One region of the Novosphingobium sp. BL-A-28-Hi1-0D genome, then DNA from elsewhere that is predicted to be linked to it. Evidence: predicted binding sites of a transcription regulator. Region 1 holds the regulator's gene; the other holds the start of a gene.

Region 1 (4,360 bases):
GAGAGGGATTTGCGGTTTTCGCGCGGGACGGTGTAGACCTCGCCCAGGTGCAAAGACTGCCGAGGACCTTGATGAACGACCTGACGCATATCGATTCGGCCGGAACTGCACGGATGGTCGACGTTGGCGGCAAGGCTGAAACGCATCGCGTCGCAATCGCCCGCGGCTTCATTCGGATGTCCGATGCCACGCTCGAAGCGATCCGGACGGGCAATGCTCCGAAGGGAGACGTGCTCGGCCCCGCCCGCATCGCCGGAATCTTGGCAGCCAAGAGGACTGGCGATCTCATTCCGCTGTGCCATCCGCTGGCGCTCGATGCGGTGAACGTGGACTTCGCGCTGGTCGACGGCGGCATCGAATGCACGGCCACTGCCTCGCTCACAGGGCGCACCGGGGTGGAGATGGAGGCTCTGACGGCCGTCAGCCTTGCCCTGTTGACGATCTACGACATGGCCAAGGCTCTGGACAAGGGCATGGTCATCGAAACGGTGCGGTTGATCGAGAAGCGCGGCGGCAAATCCGGCACCTGGCGCGCAGGTGAATGAGCACCGGCGCATGAGAACACCGCCCCTCCCCCTCGCCGAGGCGCAAGCGCGCCTGCTGGCGCTGGCGCCGTCGCTGGGGGTGGAGCACCGGGCGGTCACCGAGTGCCTTGGCCACTATCTTGCGGCAGACCTTCACGCCCGACGCACCCAACCTGCCGCGCCAGTCTCGGCGATGGATGGCTATGCCTTGCGCAGCGCCGAACTTCCGGGACCGTGGCGCGTTATCGGGGAGAGCGCGGCGGGGCATCCGTTTGGCGGCGTGGTGGGCACAGGCGAAGCCGTGCGGATCAGCACTGGCGCTGTCGTGCCCTATGGCGCGGATATGGTGCTGTTGCAGGAAGATGCTGCGCGCGATGGCGATTTCCTGAGACTCACCGGCGAGCCACCGGTTCCGCCCATCCGCCACGTTCGCCCGGCCGGCATGGACTTCGCTGAAGACGCCGTACTGATCGAGGCGGGCCTGCGCATTGGCCCCGCTCAGATCGCGCTCGCCATCGCGGGAGGCCACGCGCACCTGCCGGTCCGCCGCAGACTGCGCCTCACGGTGATCGACAGCGGTGACGAGCTCGTCGCGCCGGGGCATCTGCCCGCACTGCACCAATTGCCCGCCAGCAACGGCCCGATGCTCTGCGCAATGGTCGGCGGGCTTCCGGTCGACGTCCGCCATCGCGGCCCGGTCGCCGATGATCTCAATGCCTTGGCCCGCGCTTTCGATGCCGAGCGGGAGGCCGACGTGATCGTTACCAGCGGCGGGGCATCGGTCGGCGATCATGATCTGGTCCGTCCGGCGCTGGAGTCGGTGGGCGCGTCGATCGATTTCTGGCGCGTGGGTATCAAGCCGGGCAAGCCCCTGCTGGTGGCGACGCGGGGATCCCAGATCATACTCGGCCTGCCCGGAAATCCCGCTTCAGCCTTTGTCACCGCGTTCCTGTTCATGTTGCCGCTGCTGCGTGCAGGGTTGGGCGCGCGCGATGCGCTGCCGCGCGCGATCCCCTCGCGCCTCGCGACGCCGATGGCAGCGGGCGGAAGCCGGATGGAGTTCCTGCGCGCGCGGTGGGACGGCGCAAGCGTGAGCCTCGATTCGCTGCAGGATTCAGGCGCTCTCTCGCCGCTGTCGCGCGCCAACGCGCTGGTCATGCGCGAAGCAGGAGCGGCGGCGAAAGCCGCAGGAACGGATGTTCCGGTTTACCTGCTCGAGAATGGTGGAATTGCTTGACGAGTCGTAATTGGTTGCTTATCCGTTCCGCATTCGTTCACCTGCGGAGAACCGCCAATGTTGACGCGCAAGCAGCATGAACTGCTCTCTTTCATTCAGGTCCGTTTGGAGGAATCCGGCATTTCCCCCTCGTTCGAGGAAATGAAGGAGGCGCTCGATCTCAAGTCAAAGTCCGGCGTCCACCGCCTGATCTCGGCGCTTGAGGAACGCGGCTTCATCCGCCGTCTGCCCAATCGCGCCCGCGCGCTCGAAGTGCTGCGCCAGCCTGACAGTGCGGTGAGCAAGCCTGCTCTGGCGCGCGAACCTGTTGCAGCCAGCGCTGTCGTGACACCGCTGCGCCCGGCGGCAAAGGTTGCACCTGCTCCGGCGAACGACGTGATCGAACTGCCGCTCCACGGCAAGATCGCGGCAGGTGTGCCGATCGAGGCCTTGGAAACCACCGCCACTCTCCCCGTTCCCGCTGCACTGCTCGGTGCAGGTGAGCATTACGCACTCGAGGTTTCAGGGGACTCGATGGTCGAGGCGGGGATTTTCGACGGCGACTATGCGCTTGTCCGCAAGACCGACATCGCGCGCGACGGCGAAATCGTCGTGGCGCTGGTGCGGGGCGAGGAAGCGACGCTGAAGTATCTGCATCGCGAGAAGGGCATGATCCGGCTCGATCCGGCCAACTCGGCCTATGATCCGCAGTTCTACCGGCCGGACGAAGTGGCCGTGCAGGGCAAGCTGGCCGGGTTGCTGCGGCGGTATCACTGACGACGCAGTCCGCCGCCGGTTCGCGGCGATCGAGCGTTCTCGAAATGAAAAGGGCCGTTCGCGGGGTAACTCGCGAGCGGCTTTTCTTACTCTGCCAATCCGCTATGCCTAATATCAATCAATTTGGTTGAGATTTTTCTGGCACGCACGGCTTCGCAGGTGTAGTTTCCGTTGTTACCGAATGCCCCGCACGGGGCGCCCCTTCCGGGACGGCCTGCCATCAGATGGGGCGTCGGCAACGGAAGAGGTGTTGCCAATGGCTTATGCAGTTGAAAATACGAGACGCCGGCAGACGCAGACCTTCATCGCGGTGGGCCTGCTCCACGGGGTAGCGATCTGGGCCATCGCTTCGGGCTTCGCGAGCGGCATGGTTCATATCATCAAGGACCGGCTGGTCGCGCAGCAGTGGAAGGACGACGAGGTAACGGTGACACCGATCGCGCCGCCACCTGACATCAAGCCAGCGATCAAGCCGGAGACCCGCCCGCTGGTCGCGCCCAAGCCGGATATCTCGCTAGGCCCGGTCGATCCCGGCATCGGCATCCGTCCGGTGGACATTACCCCGATCGCACCTGTCGACATCGGACCTCTTACGCCGCCTGACGTAAAGCCCTCGCCCTCGGCAAGCTTTGCGTTGCGTTCAGCGGCCCCGAAGGGCTCGCCCGGATCGTGGGTTTCGGATCGCGACTATCCCAGCGCCGCAATTCGCGAGGAGCGCGAGGGGCTCACGCGGTTCCGCCTGACCATCGGAGCCGATGGCAAGGTGACGGGTTGCGAGATCACCGGATCGAGCGGTTCGGCGGATCTCGATGCGGCAACTTGCGCCAAGGTAAGCGCTCGCGCCCGTTTCGTCCCGGCACTCGGTGGCGATGGCATGCCGACGAGCGGGAGCTACAGCGGCTCGGTGCGCTGGGTCCTGCCGTGACCTGATGAGCCGGGGCCTGTTGACTTCTCCACGACAGGCCCCGGTCCCTTACCTCGGTCAGGGCGGGGTTCGGGCCAACGGTACCAGCCTTGCAGGCCTTGCGTCTCAGCCACAGTGCGGATGTGGCCGCTGGACAGGTTGATCGACAGGCCGCCGGTCGTGGCGAGGTAGGTCCGGTCGGCCTTAAGCATCCTTGGTCGGCAGGAGAACGGCAGGCGGCGGTCGGCGACAACGATGTCGGCGCGCTCGCATGCAGCGGCGAGTGCAAGATCGTCGATATAGTTGCGGCTGCGTGTAATCAGGAGAGTGAAGCGCCTCCCGCCGCGCAGCAATCGGGCGACGCAAAAGTCGTCGTTGCATCTAGCCTCGCGCCACGCGTCCAGCGGGCGCAACTCGCCTTCCATTCCTGCCAGTTCGAGCAGGTTGTCGCGCATGTATTCGCCGCGCCCCATGCGCAGTACGATCAGGTCGTTCCCCGCACCGGTGATCCCGACGTGGTGACCATCGCCGGTGACAAGAATGTCGGGCGTCGGCGTGAGGGCCATGGCAACGAGCGCAAGGCCTGTTGGAGCGAGGCCCCACAGCCGGACCCGCCCAGTCCAAAGTGCCAGCCAGAGCATCCCGGACAGGAAGAGGATGAAGGTCCAAGGTGCAACTGGCGGCAGCATCGTGACGGCGCCGGGCTGTCCCGCGACAAAGTGCGCCAGCGCCAGCAGCAGGTCGAGCGACTTGCCGACAAGCCACCAGACCGGGGCGCCCGCATCCCCAAGATCCAGCATCAGGGCGGTACCGATCAGCGGCATGGTGACAAAGGTGGTCAGCGGGATGGCGATGACGTTGGCCAGCGAACCGTAGACACCTGCGCGGTGGAAGTGGAACAGGCCGATCGGCATCAGGGCGAGTTCGATGACCAAACCG
Region 2 (4,360 bases), 890 kb from region 1:
CCGGCACCAACGTCAGCAGCACCAGCTTCCTCAACGGGTTGTTCTTCGGCGTCAATGCGGCGGAATGGGGCGGCGCCTTCACCCTCAACCTCGATTCCCCCAACGGCCAAAGCGCCACCGCCTCAACCTTCTCGGGCGTAACCCTCGGCAAGAAGAACTGACCCAGTTCCTCCCCGATCCGGGGAGGGGGACCATCCGCAGGATGGTGGAGGGGCACCCCAGTTCCTCCCCCACCGGGGGAGGGGAACCATCCGCAGGATGGTGGAGGGGCACCCCAGTTCCTCCCCAGCCTGTCCCCGCGCAGGCGGGGAGGGGAGGGGAACCATCCGCAGGATGGTGGAGGGGCACCATCGCAACAGCGCCCCGTCGAAAGGCAAAAGCCACCCTCGCGTCCCCCCTCCGCTAAGCGGAAGGGGCATTCCACATTTCCCCCCTCCCGCAAGCGGGAGGGGTCGGGGGTGGGCCTGTCACTTCAAACTCCGACCCACATCTAACCACCCTAGAAATGTGATAAAAATCACATAATTACCCCAAATAGGCGTTCGCGATTTCCATCGCTTCTGGCTATTTCTTCCTCCGATATGGTGTCCGGACACAGGGATTCGGGCCAGCAACGGGGGCAACCGTGAACCGCAAGATCCTGGCCGCAACGGCCACCACCACGCTCGCCCTCATGCTGGCCTCCTGCGGCGGCGGCGGCGTCAGCAGCACGCCCACACCCGTGCCGACGCCCACGCCGACGCCAACGCCCACGCCCACGCCCACGCCCACGCCCACACCGACGCCTACGCCTACGCCCACGCCCACGCCCACACCGACGCCTACGCCTACGCCTACGCCTACGCCTACGCCTACGCCTACGCCTACGCCTACGCCTGCAAACACTTCCTTGAACGATCTCAAGGTCTCAGAATCCTTCGCCAATGTTGCGGCGAAGCTTCAGACTGTGGTGAGTTCCGACACGGGTCAGACCACGCAGGCCAACGCTGCCAAGACGACCCTCGCCATTTCCTATGACGCAGCAACCGGCGGCTATCGCATCTCGGGCGATGGGGTGAATCAGTCCTTCTCGCGATCGGATGTGATCGCTTCCGGGCTTCGTCAGGTTGAGTTTCGCAAGGTAACCGGCAACACTTCGGAAAACCTTTTCCTGACGAGCAACTCCGGAGGAACCTGCTGCAGTTATGTTGGAGGCGGACTCTACGAAAAGTTGGTAAGCGGTTCTGGCCAGGTGTCTGCCACCGATCTTGCCTTTACCTACGGTTACCCATCGAGAGCGTCGCAGGTTCCAACGACTGGCAAGGCGCTTTTCGGCACTTTCCTGTTCGGCACGCTCGTCACGGATACGGCATATCGTCTCAGGGGGTCCGGCGTGGTCGTTGTGGACTTCGCGACCGGCCTTATCCGGACGCAGGGGCTCGCTCGCCAGACGCGCATTTATGACAACGCCGATCAGGAAGGTCCCGAATGGACCGGGAGTTCCCGCATCACTTCCGGTTCCAGCAGCTTTAATGGCGACTTCACGCTCGGAGGTGTGGCAGCAAAATGGGAGGGAGCCTTCTATGGCCCGTCCGGCAACGAAGTTGGGGCCACATTCCAAGGTCAGTCGCCAGACAACCGCGCTGCCTTTGTCGGCTTCATGATTGGCAATGCCGGACCGACCGCCGAACTCTACCGGTTCATTCCTGACCTCCCTTACGATGTGCTGTTCGAGACACAGGGTGCCAAGGTGCAGTTCCGCGTTATAGACGGCTCCTATACTTACATGCCCGGCTCATCGGAACAGGTTAGTCTCGCTGCCAAGGACATTGTGTCTGCAGAGTCCGATGCGCGCTATACCGTATACCGCAGAACCGTCGCGGATGGGACAGAGCAGCTCAAGCTGTTCAATCCCGGTAGTACCAATCCGGACATCAAGTTGTCCTATACGACCTTCGGCAATTTCAGGAAGACGATCTCGTCGGGATCGGGAACGATTGAACAGTCGTATTTCGCGGTCATGGGCGTTACTGGCCCGACAATCCTCGACAGCCCCCGGAACGGCAAGGCAACCTACAATGCGCAGATCTATGGCGATGCCCTTGCCGGCCTAAGTCCCCAAGTCCGGAAGGATCTAAGGGGATCTGCCACGTTTCTCGTGAACTTCGATGCAAGCACCTTCGAAGGTTCGATGCTGCCGATCCTGATCAATCGCACCACCGGGCAATCGCTTGCATACGATCCCATAGTCTTCACGAGCGGTTTCGCATCAGGACGGAGTTTCCTGTCCGATCTTTCGCAAAACAACGCGAAGGTGGGCTCCATGTCCGGGTTATTCTATGGACCTGATGGAGTTGAACTGGGCGGGCAATTCCAGTTCCGCATCACGGACGTCCACTTTACGGACTCGTCGGGCTTCAATCCGGTGCTGTCGGCTCAGGGTGTGGTCTTGGGCAAGCTCGTGCCCTGACCAACGCGCACGCCATACTTACCGCTCGCAGTACTCGTAGCGACCTTCGCGACAAGCTGCGACGGCGCGCCGCCACTCGGCCATGCGCTGCTCGTAATCGTCGCGTGCATCGGCACGGTCACGTTCGTCATCACGGCGATCCGCCATCCGCTCGTTATGCTCGCGCCCCTTGTGCGCCTTCCACGCCGCCCACCCTTGCGCATAACGCGCATCGCGCTCGCGCACCCTGGCCAGTTCCTGCTGGTTGAGCTTGCGGATAATGGCGCGGTCCCGTTCCCGTGCCGCCTGTGTGCGCATCTGTGGGTCATAGGGATCGTCGGCCAGCGCCACGCTCGGCACCGCAACCAGCGCCATCACCAGCGCGCCAAGGATAGTCCCCGTCTTCATGTCCCAGACCCTCATGTTATGAAGACTTGATCGCTCCGGACACGACTTGCGACAATCCGCCTTGCGCCGAACCGTTGGCAACCTGCCGCGTTGCCGACCCGCTTCGTCGCCATTGCCACTCCGACACTGCAGGCTTTCCCCCAAAGCCCGTATTGCACCGCACCCCCGCGCTCCCCACATGCGGAGACGCAGGGCAGGGGGCCTTGCCTCAATCGAACAAATATGGAACACCGCCGCGCATGTCTCTCACTACCATTTCCGTCCGCGGCGCTCGTGAACACAATCTCAAGGGGATCGACATCGATCTCCCGCGCGACAGCCTGATCGTCATCACCGGCCTGTCGGGCTCCGGCAAATCCAGCCTCGCGTTCGATACGATCTATGCCGAGGGCCAGCGCCGCTACGTGGAATCGCTGTCGGCCTATGCGCGCCAGTTCCTCGAGATGATGCAGAAGCCCGATGTCGAGCATATCGACGGCCTCTCGCCCGCCATCAGCATCGAGCAGAAGACCACCAGCCGCAACCCGCGCTCCACCGTGGCGACGGTCACCGAAGTCTATGACTACATGCGCCTGCTCTGGGCGCGCGTCGGCATCCCCTACAGCCCCGCCACCGGGGAGCCGATCTCGGCGCAGACCGTGTCGCAGATGGTCGACCGCGTCATGGCCCTGCCCGAAGGCACCCGCGCCTATCTCCTCGCCCCCGTCGTGCGCGGCCGCAAGGGCGAATACCGCCGCGAACTCGCCGAATGGCAGAAGGCCGGCTACACCCGCGTCCGCATCAACGGCGAAATGATGCCCATCGAGGACGCCCCCGCGCTCGACAAGAAGCTCAAGCACGACATCGAGGTGGTGGTCGACCGCATCGCCGTACGTGACGGCATCCAGACCCGCCTCGCCGACAGCTTCGAACAGGCCCTCAAGCTGGCCGACGGCCTCGCCTACGTCGATCTCGCCGATGGCCCCGTTCCCGGCCGTGAGGAAGAGGCGAAAGGCAAGGGCGGCATGAAGCGCACCGGCCTCCCGCCCAACCGCATCGTCTTCTCCGAAAAGTTCGCCTGCCCCGTCAGCGGCTTCACCATCGAGTCCATCGAACCGCGCCTCTTCTCGTTCAACGCCCCCCAGGGCGCGTGCCCGGCATGCGACGGCCTTGGCGAAAAGCTCCTGTTCGATCCGCAGCTCGTCGTCCCGAACGAGAACCTAAGCCTGAAGCAGGGCGCCGTCGTCCCCTGGGCCAAGAGCAACCCGCCGTCGCCCTATTACATGCAGGTCCTCGCCAGCCTCGCCGCGCATTTCGGCTTCAGCCTCGATACGCCGTGGGACCAGCTCTCCCCCGAGGTCAAGATTGTCATCCTCTATGGCACCGCCGGCAAGGCCGTGCCGCTCACCTTCATTGACGGCAAGAAGTCCTACACCGTCCAGAAGGCCTTCGAAGGCGTGATCGGCAACCTCAACCGCCGCATGCTGCAGACCGAGAGCGCCTGGATGCGCGAGGAGCTGTCCAAGTTCCAGACCGCTCAGGCCT

Evidence for each region. Region 1 encodes LexA, which represses DNA repair genes until DNA is damaged. Its sites were predicted from a motif close to GTTCCNCNCTTGTTCT; they were not measured.
Region 2: the regulator LexA is predicted to act here: its motif matches at 3,050-3,065, upstream of uvrA (excinuclease ABC subunit UvrA).

The regions. Positions count from the first base shown of each region.
Region 1 covers NZ_CM145502.1:3,324,106-3,328,465, forward strand. The annotation lists gene moaC (cyclic pyranopterin monophosphate synthase MoaC) at 72-545, shown strand; gene ACZ1JW_RS16045 (molybdopterin molybdotransferase MoeA) at 556-1,761, shown strand; gene lexA (transcriptional repressor LexA) at 1,819-2,517, shown strand; gene ACZ1JW_RS16055 (energy transducer TonB) at 2,774-3,442, shown strand; gene ACZ1JW_RS16060 (ComEC/Rec2 family competence protein) at 3,409-4,360, opposite strand, start outside.
Region 2 covers NZ_CM145502.1:2,435,080-2,439,439, forward strand. The annotation lists gene ACZ1JW_RS11985 (transferrin-binding protein-like solute binding protein) at 1-161, shown strand, start outside; gene ACZ1JW_RS11990 (transferrin-binding protein-like solute binding protein) at 890-2,449, shown strand; gene ACZ1JW_RS11995 (hypothetical protein) at 2,468-2,836, opposite strand; gene uvrA (excinuclease ABC subunit UvrA) at 3,076-4,360, shown strand, end outside.